DNA from 2 places in the Kitasatospora sp. MAP12-44 genome. Region 2 is predicted to be linked to the other one. Evidence: riboswitches for the same ligand, from Rfam matches in the RefSeq annotation. Region 2 holds a riboswitch; the other holds the start of a gene.
The links. A riboswitch is a leader RNA that binds a small molecule or an ion and turns the genes downstream of it on or off. The one in region 2 is predicted to bind glycine.
Positions count from the first base shown of each region.

Region 1: it holds a riboswitch for glycine, as region 2 does, so the genes downstream of both, gcvP (aminomethyl-transferring glycine dehydrogenase) here and gcvT (glycine cleavage system aminomethyltransferase GcvT) in region 2, are expected to answer to the same signal.

Region 1 is NZ_JARZAE010000004.1:1,194,115-1,201,266, reverse strand. Features, by position in the region: gene P3T34_RS06070 (DNA polymerase IV) at 1-366, shown strand, start outside; gene P3T34_RS06065 (MFS transporter) at 434-1,912, opposite strand; gene P3T34_RS06060 (PRC and DUF2382 domain-containing protein) at 2,103-3,086, opposite strand; glycine riboswitch at 3,258-3,363, shown strand; gene gcvP (aminomethyl-transferring glycine dehydrogenase) at 3,599-6,499, shown strand; gene P3T34_RS06050 (DUF5999 family protein) at 6,587-6,778, opposite strand; gene P3T34_RS06045 (hypothetical protein) at 7,129-7,152, opposite strand, start outside.
Region 2 is NZ_JARZAE010000004.1:5,579,924-5,587,075, reverse strand. Features, by position in the region: gene P3T34_RS25815 (ABC transporter permease) at 1-140, opposite strand, end outside; gene P3T34_RS25810 (enhanced serine sensitivity protein SseB C-terminal domain-containing protein) at 427-1,272, opposite strand; gene P3T34_RS25805 (enhanced serine sensitivity protein SseB) at 1,487-2,317, opposite strand; glycine riboswitch at 2,474-2,575, shown strand; gene gcvT (glycine cleavage system aminomethyltransferase GcvT) at 2,771-3,892, shown strand; gene gcvH (glycine cleavage system protein GcvH) at 3,985-4,359, shown strand; gene glyA (serine hydroxymethyltransferase) at 4,440-5,708, shown strand; gene P3T34_RS25785 (L-serine ammonia-lyase) at 5,869-7,152, shown strand, end outside.

The DNA.
Region 1 (7,152 bases), 4.4 Mb from region 2:
ACGGGCGGGATCCGGCTGCTGGGGGTCGGTGTCTCGCAGCTGGCCGAGTTCACCCAGGAGGACCTGTTCGCGCAGGCTGCGGCCGAGGCGCAGGAGGAGGCGGCGGAGGCGGAGCCGTCGGCGGGCGAGGGGCCGCCGGAGCCGGCGGCAGCGCCCGAGGCGGCGTCCGCGCACCGGATGTGGCTGCCTGGCCAGGACGTGACGCACCAGGGCTTCGGCCCCGGCTGGGTGCAGGGCAGCGGGGTCGGCCGGGTCACCGTACGGTTCGAGACGCCGGACAGCGCGCCGGGCCGGGTGCGGACCTTCCTGGTGGACGATCCGCTGCTGGCGCCCTCCGACCCGCTGCCGTTGCGCCCGCCGTCCTGAGGGCCGGCACAGCACTGCGGCGCCACCCGGTGGTCCGGGGGGCGCCGCAGTGGGGGAGTGCTGTTGGTCAGGCGCCGGTCGTGACCGGCTCGCGGTCGGCCTGGCCCGCGGCGGCCGGGGCGGCCGGGCGGATCTGGCGGATCGCGAAGGGGACGGCGGCGGCGACCAGGCAGACCACCGCGGCGACCCAGTAGGCGTGCTTGTAGGCGTCCAGGGTCGGGATCTGGATCGGCAGCGGGATCGGCAGCTTCATGGTGTCGCCGGTCAGGATCGCGCCCATCACCGCGGTGCCGATGGCGCCGCCGACGGTGCGCAGCACCGCGTTCATGCCGTTGGCGATGCCGCTCTGCTCGGCCGGGACGGCGCCGTTGATGTAGGCGGGCATCGCGGCGTAGGCCATGCCCACGCCGAGGCCGAAGACCGCCGAGGCGAGGTAGATGTTCCACTGCTGGCTGTGCTGGAGGGCCAGGAAGATCATCGAGGCCGAACCGAACACGCCGCCGAGCACCAGCGGCAGGCGCGGACCGCGCCGGGCGATGAGCAGGGCGCCGAGCGGGGCGGCGACCATCGAGCCGAGGGCGGAGGGCAGCAGCATGACGCCGGCGTGCAGCACGGTGGCGGTGAAGCCGTAGTGCGCGATCTTCTCGGGCGTCTGGGTGAAGTTGCTGATCACCAGGAACGAGCCGTACATCCCGAAGCCGATGAGCAGGCCGGAGATGTTGGTGAACGCGACGGCCGGGCGGGCCATCATCTTCATGTCGACCAGCGGGTGGCTGACCCGGGTCTCGATGATGCCCCAGATCAGGGCGATCACGGCGGCCACGGCGAACAGGCCGAGGGTCTTGTTGGAGGTCCAGCCCCACTCGTTGCCCTGGCTGACGGCGATCAGCAGCGCGGAGAGCCAGCCGGCCAGGGTGATCGCTCCGAGCGGGTCGGCGCCGCCGGCCTTGTCGACCACCGGGTCCTTGGGGACGCGCAGGGCGACCAGGGCGAGCGCGATCAGACCGAAGACCAGGCCCATCCAGAAGATGGACTTGTAGTTCCAGTGCTCCAGCAGCAGGCCGGTGGCCACCAGGCCCAGGCCGCTGCCGACGCCCATGCTGGCGCTGATCGCGGCGACGCCGCCGGTGACCTTCTGCTTGGGCAGCTCGTCGCGCACGATGCTGATGGCCAGCGGCAGCACGCCACCGCCGGCGCCCTGCAGCACGCGGGCGACCACGAGCCAGGTGAAGGAGTGGGTGCACACCGCGAGGCCGGAGCCGAGCACCAGGCCGCCGAGCGAGATGAGCAGCATCGGCTTGCGGCCGCGCAGGTCGCCGAAGCGGCCGAGCAGCGGCGTGAGGACGGCGGCGGAGAGCAGGTTGGCCGTCATCAGCCAGGTGATGGTGGAGCCGTGGACGTTCAGCTCCCGGGCCAGCGACGGCAGGATCGGGACAACCGCCGTCTGCACCACGCTGAACGCCAGCATCGCCAGTACCAGGGCGGGGAGCACCCGGGAGGTGCTCTGCTTCTCGGCCGTCGCGGTGGGCTGTGGTGCCTCACTCACGGTGAATCCTCCAGTGCATGTGCTTCGAGCGAGCTGCTTGAAGCTGGTGAAAGTCAATGAACTGAAGTAACCATGCCGAGAATGCTTCACCATGTCAAATATCTACCGGTGAATCTTCTCCCCCCAGGGAACGGACATGCCACGGCCCGGACCTGACGGTGCAGGTCCGGGCCGTGGCGGTGGCTTTCGGCTAGGTGGGGCCGCCGTCGTGGATCTCCACCTGCTCGCGCCGCAGCTCGTCGCGGACCACCTCTTCCTCGGTGTACCGCTCGACCATCAGCCGCACCCGCTCCATCGGCGCGACGTACTTGCGGACGACCGGACGCTCCTCGTGCAGCGTCACCTCCTCCACCGCCTCGAGGATCTCCTGCTCGGAGAGGGCGGCCTGCTCGGCCTCGCCGACCGGCACCCGCTCCACCCGGACCCGCTCGCGGACCACCGGCACCCGGCGCTCCACCGCCTCGGTCACCACGTACTTGCGCAGGCGTGCGGTGCCGATCACGTGCCACTCGTTGGTGATCTCCAGACGCTCCTCGCGCAGCGTCAGCTCGACCGGGCCGGGTGGCGGCATGGTGGCCCGGCTGTGGGTGGCGTCGGTGGCAACGGCCGCCGTGGTGGCGGCCTTTGGTGCGGTGGCGTGCACGGGGTCGGGGGTGGTCGTCCGGCTCTGGCTGACCGGCTTGTCCAGGCCGACGGTGGGCGGCGGGGCCGTGGCCGAGGCGGCGTGCGACGTCGAGGTGGCGTTCGCCAGCGGGCGGGCCATGGTGGTCGCGGCCCCCGCCGGGACGGCGCCGAAGTCGAGATCCTCCTGCTTGCGCCGGCCGGCGGCCACGGGCTCGGCGCTCGCCGGGCGGGCGGCGCCGGGGGAGTCCAGGCCGTAGTAGCGGTAGAGCTGGAGCTCCTGGGCGGGTGACAGGTGCTGACCGACGCCGAAGTCCGGGGAGTCCTTGATCAGCGACTTGTCGTAGGGGACCCGGAGTTCCTCGCCGGAGAACTCGCTGGTGGTCAGCGGGACGAAGGCGTCCCGCCCGAAGATCCCGGTCCGCACGGCGGCCCACTCCGGCTCGCCGGTCGCGTCGTCGAGGTAGACCTCGTCCACCGTGCCGATCTTGTCGCCGTTGCGGTCGACGGCCTTGTGGCCGATCAGGTCTCGGGGGTCGATGTCGGTATGCACGCTATTCCTCCTGTGGGCTGCTACGGCCTCCGTTCACACCAAAAGCCATGAACCGGACAGCGGCGAGCGGAGCGCCGCCGTCCGGGCGTGAACTGGGCTGTTCAGGTGAGTGGTCTCGCTCACCTCAGCGGTGATCGAATGCGTCTCCGCTGGTACCCTGGGCGCGACCGCCGAACCCGCTCGGGAGAGTCCTCGCCCCTCGAAAAGGAGGGGATCGAGGCGCCGAAGGAGCAACTCCTCCCCGGAATCTCTCAGGCATCCGTACCGTGTGGGATAGGTCACTCTGGAAAGAAGGGCAGGACCGCCGGCGAGGGAGCCGACGGCCACCACCCTCACCGACGGTGCAAGCCGACGGGGCGACCGCCCCGCGCGGGCGAAGCTCTCAGGTCCCGATGACAGAGGGGGAGGCCTGTCGGGCTCGTCCGTCCCAGGGTCGATCCGCTGCGCGCAGCGGCGACGGCCTACCGGCGTGCGTGCCCCCGCCGGTCCGTGACCAGGAGGCCTCGACCACCATGAATGCCCAGCCGACCGCCGGTCGCCCCCACAGCTCCGCCACGCTCAGCGAGCTCGAGCAGGCCAGCCCCTTCGAGTCGCGCCACATCGGCCCCGACAGTGCCGCGCAGGCCAAGATGCTGGCGCACGTGGGCTACAGCTCGCTCGACGACCTCTCCGCCGCCGCGGTGCCCGAGGCGATCCGCAGCATCACCGGTCTTGACCTGCCCGACGGCCGCAGCGAGGCCCAGGTCCTCGCCGAGCTGCGCGAGTTGGCCGGCCGCAACCAGGTGCTCACGCCGATGATCGGCCTGGGCTACTACGGCACCTTCACGCCGCCGGTGATCCTGCGCAACGTCATGGAGAACCCGTCCTGGTACACGGCCTACACGCCGTACCAGCCGGAGATCTCGCAGGGCCGCCTGGAGGCGCTGCTCAACTTCCAGACCGTGGTCTCCGACCTGACCGGTCTGGACACCTCCGGCTCCTCGCTGCTCGACGAGGGCACCGCCGCCGCCGAGGCGATGGCGCTGGCCCGCCGGGTCACCAAGGTCAAGGGCGGTGTCTTCCTGGTCGACGCCGACACGCTGCCGCAGACCATCGCGGTGATCCAGACCCGCGCGGAGCCGACCGGTGTCGAGGTCGTCGTCGCGGACCTGTCCGGCGGCATCCCGGCCGAGATCGCCGAGCGCGGCGTCTTCGGCATGCTGCTCCAGTACCCCGGCGCCTCGGGCGCGGTGCGCGACCTGAGCGCCGTGATAGAGCAGGCGCACGGCCTGGGCGCGGTCGTCGCGGTCGCCGCCGACCTGCTGGCGCTGACCCTGCTCAAGTCCCCGGGTTCGCTGGGCGCCGACATCGCCTGCGGCACCTCGCAGCGCTTCGGCGTCCCGATGGGCTTCGGCGGCCCGCACGCCGGCTACCTGGCCGTGCGCGCCGAGTACGCCCGCAACCTGCCCGGCCGCCTGGTCGGCGTCTCGGTCGACGCCGACGGCAACCGCGCCTACCGGCTGGCCCTGCAGACCCGCGAGCAGCACATCCGTCGCGAGAAGGCCACCAGCAACATCTGTACCGCCCAGGTGCTGCTCGCCGTGATGGCCTCGATGTACGCCGTCTACCACGGCCCGGACGGCCTGGCCGACATCGCCCGCCGCACCCACCGCTACGCCGCCGCGCTCGCGGCCGGCCTGCGCGCGGGCGGCGTCGAGCTGCTGCACGGCGAGTTCTTCGACACCGTCACCGCCCGCGTCCCGGGCCGCGCCGCCGAGGTGGTGGCCGCCGCCCGCGAGGCCGGCGTCAACCTCTACCAGGACGGCGCCGACCTGGTCTCGGTCTCCTGCGACGAGACCACCACCCGCGAGCACCTGGACGCGGTGTGGAGCGCGTTCGGCGTGATCGGCGCCGAGGTGGACGAGAGCGCCGACGTGCTGCCCGCCGCGCTGCTGCGCGAGGACGAGTACCTCACCCACCCGGTCTTCCACAGCCACCGCTCGGAGACCTCGATGCTGCGCTACCTGCGCCGCCTCTCGGACCGGGACTACGCGCTGGACCGCGGCATGATCCCGCTGGGCTCGTGCACCATGAAGCTCAACGCCACCACCGAGATGGAGGCGGTCACCTGGCCGGAGTTCGGCCAGCTGCACCCCTTCGCCCCGATCGAGCAGGCGCAGGGCTACCTGACGCTGATCCGCGAGCTGGAGCAGCAGCTCGTCGAGGTCACCGGCTACGACGCGGTCTCCATCCAGCCGAACGCCGGTTCGCAGGGCGAGCTGGCCGGCCTGCTGGCCGTCCGCGCCTACCACCACGCCAACGGCGACACCCAGCGTGACGTCTGCCTGATCCCGGCCTCGGCGCACGGCACCAACGCGGCCTCCGCCGCGATGGCCGGCATGCGGGTGGTCGTGGTCAAGACGCTGACCGACGGCGACGTGGACGTCGAGGACCTGCAGTCCAAGATCGAGAAGCACCGCGACGAGCTCGCGGTGCTGATGGTCACCTACCCGTCCACCCACGGCGTGTTCGAGACCCAGATCACCGACATCTGCGCGGCCGTGCACGAGGCCGGCGGCCAGGTGTACGTGGACGGCGCCAACCTGAACGCGCTGGTCGGCCTCGCCAAGCCGGGCAAGTTCGGCGCGGACGTCTCGCACCTGAACCTGCACAAGACCTTCTGCATCCCGCACGGCGGCGGCGGCCCGGGCGTCGGCCCGGTCGCGGTGCGCGCGCACCTCGCGCCGTACCTGCCCAACCACCCGCTGCAGAGCGAGGCGGGCCCGGCCACCGGCGTCGGCCCGATCTCGGCGGCGCCGTGGGGCTCGGCCGCGATCCTGCCGATCTCCTGGGCGTACGTCCGGCTGATGGGCGGCGAGGGCCTCAAGCGCGCGACCCAGGTCGCGGTGCTGAACGCCAACTACATCGCCAAGCGGCTCGCGCCGTCGTTCCCGGTGCTCTACACCGGCCCGGGCGGACTGGTCGCGCACGAGTGCATCATCGACCTGCGCCCGCTCACCAAGGCGACCGGCGTGACCGTGGACGACATCGCCAAGCGTCTGATCGACTACGGCTTCCACGCGCCGACGATGTCCTTCCCGGTGGCCGGCACGCTGATGATCGAGCCGACCGAGTCCGAGGACCTGCACGAGATCGACCGGTTCTGCGCCGCGATGATCGAGATCCGCGCGGAGATCGAGAAGGTCGGCAGCGGCGAGTGGGACGCGGTCGACAACCCGCTGCACCACGCTCCGCACACCGCCGCCACGATGGCCGGCGACTGGGCGCACGGCTACTCGCGTCAGGAGGCGGTCTTCCCGGCGGGTGTGAACCCGGCGGACAAGTACTGGCCGCCGGTGAGCCGGATCGACGGCGCCTACGGTGACCGCAACCTGGTCTGCTCGTGCCCGCCGATGGACGAGTACGACGCCTGAGTGGTCCGGCAGGCATGACGTGGGCCCGGCGGAAGTCCTTCCGCCGGGCCCACGGTGCGTTCGGGGAGGCTGGGGCCTGTCCGGGCGCTAGGCGGCGATCGCCAGCGGGCGGTGGGGTGCGATCACCCGGCCGTCGGGCAGCAGCTCGCCGGTGTCCTCGAAGAGCAGGACGCCGTTGCAGAGCAGGCTCCAGCCCTGCTCGGGGTGACGGGCGACCGGGATGGCCGCTTCCCGGTCGGCGGACTCGGCCGACGGGCACTCAGGTCGGTGCTGGCACATCTTCGTACCTCGCTCTGTTCGCGATCCTCGCCCCCGCAGCGGCGCCGTGCCCCAGGGGGCCGCGTTGCCGTGCCGATGATCGGATCCTGTCCGGCCGGCCCAGGTGTGAGTCGGCAATTCAGTGGGTAGGAAGTCTGTCCTTCCACGCTGGTTCCCAGTGTCGGTGTCCTGGGGCGATCCCGCAGCGGTTTGGTGACTTGCGCCACAACTCCGGGGCAGAGATCACCCATTCAGATGGTCTGCGGGGCCTTGGGATGACGAACGGGCCACCCGGTCGGTGATCCGACCGGATGGCCCTGGGTAGCCCGTTCGGGCAGTGCGCCAGAAGTCAGTGCAGACCGTTGAGTGCGCTAGAAGGCCGGGACGGCGGCCAG
Region 2 (7,152 bases):
ACGGCGGCCTTGTCGCGCTTGAAGCGGGTCCAGGCGATGCGGCCGAGCGAGCGGCCCTCGATCCGGGCGGCGGGAGCGGCCGGCGCCGGGGCGGCGGGCTCGTCCGGCACGGCTGCGGTGGTGTCGGTGGGTGTGGTCATGGGCAGTACGGTCCCCTCGCCGACGGTCGTCGGCCCATGGCGTCCCGGGGCGCGCACGCTGGTACAGATCCTGGTCAGATCCTGGTCAGGTCCTGAGCTGCGCGCCGTTCGGGTTGCTCGGCTGGTGCGGTGCGCAGAACTCTTCACGTTGCGTGCAGCGTTGCGCCAGACCTGCAGGTCGAAGGATGCCCAACTGTGATCTGCCGTTGTTCATGATCGGTAAACCTGCATGTCACTGTTCAGGCAGTGCCGAGGAGGGTGACCAAGCGTCAGATATTGACGGCTTTCAACGCCCGGGGTAGCCCTGCCACGGCTGCTGTGGCCAGCCCTGACCGGTCGCCGGCGGGGTGCCCTGCGCGGGCATCGGGTAGCCGTAGGAGGGCTGTTGGGGCGGGTAGCCACCCGGGTAGGGCGCGGCGGCCGGGTACGGCGCGGGGGTGGCCTCGCGGTGGTAGAACGGCCGGGCGTGGGCACGCATCCAGAGCCCCACCGGGTCGTATTCGTCACTCATCGCGACGGTCGACACGGCCAGCCCCTCGGGTGCCTGCGCGATCGCCCGCTGCATCAGCGCGCGGACCGCCTCGACGGCCGGCGGCGAGGTGTCGTAGAGCTCCAGGCCGATCGCCAAGTACGGTTCGTCGACGACCGGTTGCACCCAGGCGCGGCGCAGCGAGCGGACCGGCCGCACCGACGGGGCCTGCTGTTCGAGTACGGAGTAGAACTGCGCCGCGGCGACCTGTGGTTCACTCAGCCGCAGCGGCCCGGCCGGCAGCCGGTCCAGGCCGGAGGCGACCCGGCGCAGGTCGGCCCACGGGATGCCGACGCCGCCGCCGGGAGCGTGCGGGTTCAGCCACAGGCCCCAGCGGGTGCGGTAGAGCGCGGCGGCGATCTCCCGGCCGGTGATCAGCTCGTGGGCGCGGGACCAGCCGCTGGCGGCCAGCTGCTCGGGCGAGGTGACGGCGGGGGCGTAGCCGAGCCCGCCGATGTCCATGTTGCCGTACTGCGCGTCCGGGCTGCCGGGCTGGCCGTGCCAGAGCAGCATCCAGACCTGGCCGGCGGCGAGCGCGCCGAGCAGCGTCTCGTACGCGTCGTAGCGCTCGGGCGCGACCTCGCGCAGGGCGCGCTCCAGCACCCCCGGGTCCGCGCCGGGGCGCGGGCCGGGTGCCGGGCCCCACGGCCCCGGGGCGCCGCCTGCGTTCACGTCGAGCCCTCCGTCGTCGTCCTGCTGCCGGTCGGTCCGCCGGTCGCTCCGGGTTTGCCTGGCTCGCGGCCAAGATGTCGGCAGCACCCTACGGGGCTTCGCCGACAACCGTCATGCCGACATCCCCCGGGTGCGCGATTCCGTCTCAGATCCGTGCGTAGAACGGCTGGACCCGGTGCAGCAGCCAGTCCACCACCGGGTCCGCCACCAGGTCCAGCAGCACCATGTGCACGCCCCACGGCAGCGGCGCGACGCCCAGCGCGCGGCCGATCGCCGCATTGGCGTCGGCCGGCTCGGCCGGACGCTCGGGATCCAGCTGGACGCCCACGAACAGCACCGGCGGCTCGCCCTCCACCGAGGCCAGCGCGCGCCGGGCGGTCAGCACGCCCGGCAGCGCGCCGAGTTCGGCGTGGACCGCGGTCAGGAACGCCACCGGCTCCTCGTGCGGCTCCAGCAAACGGAGTGCGACCCGGGCGCCGAGCCCGGGCCCCGCGCCCCCGTCCGGGCTCCCCGGCGCGCCCGCCCAGCGGTCCTGCAGCGGGCCGCGGCGCACCTCGCCGACACCCTCGGGCGGCACCGGGATGCCCACCGGCCCACCGGGGTTGACCGCGATGCCGACGCCCAGCGGCAGCCCGCGGGCGAACTCCCAGGCCGGCGCGACGGCGCAGGCCAGCCCGCCGCCGTGCTGCAGGAACTGCTCCTGGGAGGAGAACACCGGGACGTACGGCGCGCCGGCCAGTTCGATCGTCGGCAGGTCGAGCATCTGCCCGCGCGGGTCGCCGCCGGCCGGCAGCGGGATCCAGACCTGGCTGCGCGCCAGCACCTCGACCACCCGCGGGGTCGCCCCTGGGTCGCCGATCGCGGCCGTCAGCACCTGCTCCAGCTCATTGCCCGGCCAGCCACCGCCGACCGGCGCCGTACCCGGCTCGGCCCACCCCTGTGCCGTCGGTGCAAGGCCCTCTGCGGGGATTCCCATCCGTGCTGCCCACCCGTCTCGCGCCGCGCGAGGCGTGTCCCGTTCGCGCGCGAGGCACAGCCTACCGAGCCCGGATCGCCCCCCTCTCCCGTCCTGCTGTCGGGCATGCCATGATGAGCGCGTCCGCTCGGACATCCGAACTTCATACTGGCCGCTCGAACCCGCGCGGGAGAGCCCGGAATGCCGTCACGGCACGACCGGCGCCGAAGGAGCAAGTCCTCCCCGGAATCTCTCAGGCACCCCTACCGCGTGGGCGAGGCACATCTGGAAAGTGGACACGGCCGCGCCGTGCGCCCACCCACGGTGCAAGCCACGTCATCCTGGACCTCGGACAGGTGTGTGGTGAAGCTCTCAGGTTTGACGACAGATGGGGAGATCGCGCCCCCGCATGTCCGCGTACAGGCCCCATGCCCGTGCGTCGTCCCTGAGTGCCAGCCCTAGGAGTCAACCGCCGTGACGTCCCCCCGCCTGACCGCGCTCGACGCCCTGCACCGCGCCCTCGGCGCGACCATGACCGACTTCGCCGGCTGGGACATGCCGCTGCGCTACGGCAGCGAGCGCGAGGAGCACCTCGCCGTCCGCACCAAGGCCGGTCTCTTCGACCTCTCCCACATGGGCGAGATCACCGTCAGCGGCCCGCAGGCCGGCGAGATGCTGGACCACGCGCTGGTCGGCTTCGTCTCGGCGCTCGGCGTGCTGCGCGCCCGCTACACCATGATCTGCCGCGAGGACGGCGGCATCCTGGACGACCTGATCGTCTACCGGCTCGCCGAGCACGAGTTCATGGTCGTCGCCAACGCCTCCAACGCCCAGCTGGTGCTGGACGAGCTGACCGCCCGCGCGGACGGCTTCGACGCCGTCGTCCGCGACGACCGGGACGCCTACGCGCTGATCGCCGTCCAGGGCCCCGAGGCCAACGGCATCCTGGCCTCGCTCACCGACGCCGACCTGCCCGGCCTGAAGTACTACGCGATCCTGCCCGCCCAGGTGGCCGGCAAGGACGTGCTGCTCGCCCGCACCGGCTACACCGGCGAGGACGGCTTCGAGATCTTCTCCGCCCCCGCCGACGCCGAGCACCTGTGGCAGGCGCTGACCGAGGCCGGCCGGGAGAGCGGTCTGGTGCCGTGCGGCCTGTCCTGCCGCGACACGCTGCGCCTGGAGGCCGGCATGCCGCTCTACGGGCACGAGCTGAGCACCGACCTGACCCCCTTCGACGCGGGCCTGGGTCGGGTGGTGCGCTTCGACAAGACCACCAACGACGGCGCGTTCATCGGCCGCAAGGCGCTGGAGGCGGCCGCCGCCAACGCCGAGACCAACCCGCCGCGCAAGCTGGTCGGCCTGGTCTCCGAGGGCAAGCGCGTGCCGCGCGCCGAGTACGCGGTGGTCGCCGCCGACGGCACCCCGATCGGCCGGATCACCTCCGGCGCCCCCTCCCCGACGCTGGGCAAGCCGATCGCCATCGCGTACGTGGACGCCGCGTACGCCGCCCCCGGCACCACCGTCGCGGTGGACGTCCGCGGCAAGCAGGAGCCGGTCGAGGTCGTCGCACTGCCGTTCTACAAGCGCGCCCGCTAAGACCGGTCGGGCTTAGGCCCTCCTCCCATTCGGCTGTCCGCCCGGCGGACCGCTTTGGCCATCCCCGCTTCCCATCCTGGAGAATGAGCACCATGAGCAACCCGCAGCAGCTGCAGTACAGCAAGGACCACGAGTGGCTGAGCGCCGCCGAGGAGGGTGTGTCCACCATCGGCATCACCGCCCACGCGGCCGACGCCCTCGGTGACATCGTCTACGTCCAGCTGCCCGCCGTCGGTGACACCGTCACCGCCGGGGAGACCTGCGGCGAGCTCGAGTCCACCAAGTCGGTCAGCGACCTGTACTCGCCGGTCACCGGCGAGGTCGTCGAGGCGAACGAGGACGTCGTCAGCGACCCGGCGCTCGTCAACTCCGCGCCATTCGAAGGCGGCTGGCTCTTCAAGGTCAAGGTCACCGAGGCCGCCGACGACCTGCTGAGCGCCGACGAGTACACCGCGTTCGCCTCCTGATCGACCCTGAGGGGCGGCCGCAGCGCAGCGGCCGCCCCGGCCTCCCCAACGCTCGAACCGCCCCAAGGGAAGACGCCACCATGACGGTTCTCAACCAGTCCCTCCACGCGCTCGACCCGGAGATCGCCGCCGCGGTCGACGCCGAGCTGCACCGCCAGCAGTCCACCCTCGAAATGATCGCCTCCGAGAACTTCGCTCCGGTGGCCGTCATGGAGGCGCAGGGCTCGGTCCTGACCAACAAGTACGCCGAGGGCTACCCCGGCCGTCGCTACTACGGTGGCTGCGAGCACGTCGACGTGGTCGAGCAGATCGCCATCGACCGGATCAAGGCGCTGTTCGGCGCCGAGGCCGCCAACGTGCAGCCGCACTCCGGCGCGCAGGCCAACGCCGCCGCGATGTTCGCGCTGATCCAGCCGGGCGACACCATCCTGGGCCTGAACCTGGCGCACGGCGGTCACCTGACCCACGGCATGAAGATCAACTTCTCGGGCAAGCTCTACAACGTGGTGGCCTACCACGTCGACGAGAAGACCAACCTGGTCGACATGGAGGAGGTCGAGCGCCTCGCCAAGGAGCACCAGCCCAAGCTGATCATCGCCGGCTGGTCCGCCTACCCGCGCCAGCTGGACTTCGCCGCCTTCCGCCGCGTCGCGGACGAGGTCGGCGCGCTGCTGATGGTCGACATGGCGCACTTCGCCGGCCTGGTGGCCGCGGGCCTGCACCCGAACCCCGTGCCGTACGCGGACGTCGTCACCACCACCACCCACAAGACCCTGGGCGGCCCGCGCGGCGGTGTGATCCTCTCCAAGGCCGCGCTGGCCAAGAAGATCAACTCGGCGGTCTTCCCCGGCCAGCAGGGTGGTCCGCTGGAGCACGTGATCGCGGCCAAGGCCGTCTCGTTCAAGGTCGCGGCCTCCCCGGAGTTCAAGGAGCGCCAGGAGCGCACCCTGGAGGGCGCCAAGATCCTGGCCGCCCGCCTGCTCCAGGACGACGCCACCGCGGCCGGCGTCTCGGTGCTCTCCGGTGGCACCGACGTGCACCTGGTCCTGGTCGACCTGCGCAACAGCCAGCTCGACGGCCAGCAGGCCGAGGACCGGCTGCACGAGGTCGGCATCACGGTCAACCGCAACGCCGTCCCGAACGACCCGCGCCCCCCGATGGTCACCTCCGGCCTGCGCATCGGCACCCCCGCGCTGGCCACCCGCGGCTTCCAGGCCGAGGACTTCCGCGAGGTCGCCGACGTCATCGCCGAGGCGCTGCTGCCCTCCTTCGACGAGGCCAAGGCCGTCGCGCTGAAGGCCCGGGTCACCGCGCTCGCCGAGAAGTACCCGCTCTACCCGGAGCTGTAGTCCCCGGAACGTGGTCGGCATCACCCCTGCCGACCTGGTCCGATCCGACGGGGCACCGCGCACACTGGAACGTGAGCCGGTGCCCCGCGCCATGCACAGACGCGCCCCGCCACACCTGGGGGCGCGCTTCTTCCACGAGCCAGACAAGGACGTCACTCCCGTGGCCCTCAGCGTCTTCGACCTCTTCTCCATCGGTATCGGCCCCTCCAGCTCGCACACGGTCGGCCCGATGCGCGCGGCCCGGATGTTCGCCCGCCGCCTGCGCTCCGAGGGGCTGCTGGAGCAGGTCGTCGCCGTCAAGGCCGAGCTGTTCGGCTCGCTCGGCGCCACCGGCCACGGCCACGGCACCCCGAAGGCCGTCCTGCTCGGCCTGGAGGGCAACTCGCCGCGGACGGTGGACGTCGGCAAGGCCGACCTGGACGTCGAGCGGATCAAGGAGACCAAGCGGCTCTCGCTGCTCGGCACCCACCAGATCGCCTTCGACACCGACACCCAGCTGGTGCTGCACCGCCGCCGCTCGCTGCCGTACCACGCCAACGGCATGACCCTGGTCGCGCACGGCGAGGCCGGCGCGGTGCTGCTGGAGAAGACCTACTACTCGGTCGGCGGCGGCTTCGTGGTCGACGAGGACGCGATCGGCGCCGACCGCGTGGTGCCCGACGACACCGCGCTGCGCTACCCGTTCCGCACCGGCGAGGAGCTGCTGCGGCTCACCCGGGAGACCGGGCTCTCCATCTCCGGCCTGATGCTGGAGAACGAGAAGGCCTGGCGCACCGAGGCCGAGATCCACAGCGGCCTGCTGGAGATCTGGGCCGTGATGAAGGAGTGCGTCAACGCCGGCATGTCCCGCGAGGGCATCCTCCCCGGCGGCCTCAAGGTCCGCCGCCGCGCCGCCGCCGGCGCCCGCGCGATGCGCGCCGAGGGCATCGGCCCGGCCAACGCGATGGAGTGGGTGACCCTCTACGCGATGGCCGTCAACGAGGAGAACGCCTCCGGCCAGCGCGTCGTCACCGCCCCCACCAACGGCGCCGCCGGCATCATCCCGGCCGTGCTGCACTACTTCCAGAACTTCATCCCCGGCGCCGACGACGAGGGCATCGTCCGCTTCCTCCTCGCGGCCGGCGCGATCGGGATGCTCTTCAAGGAGAACGCCTCCATCTCCGGCGCCGAGGTCGGCTGCCAGGGCGAGGTGGGCTCCGCCTGCTCGATGGCCGCCGGCGGCCTCGCCGAGGTCCTCGGCGGCTCCCCCGAGCAGGTCGAGAACGCCGCCGAGATCGGCATCGAGCACAACCTGGGACTCACCTGCGACCCGGTCGGCGGCCTGGTCCAGATCCCCTGCATCGAGCGCAACGGCATGGCCTCCGTCAAGGCCATCACCGCCGCCCGAATGGCCCTGCGCGGCGACGGCCGCCACCACGTCTCGCTGGACAAGGCGATCAAGACG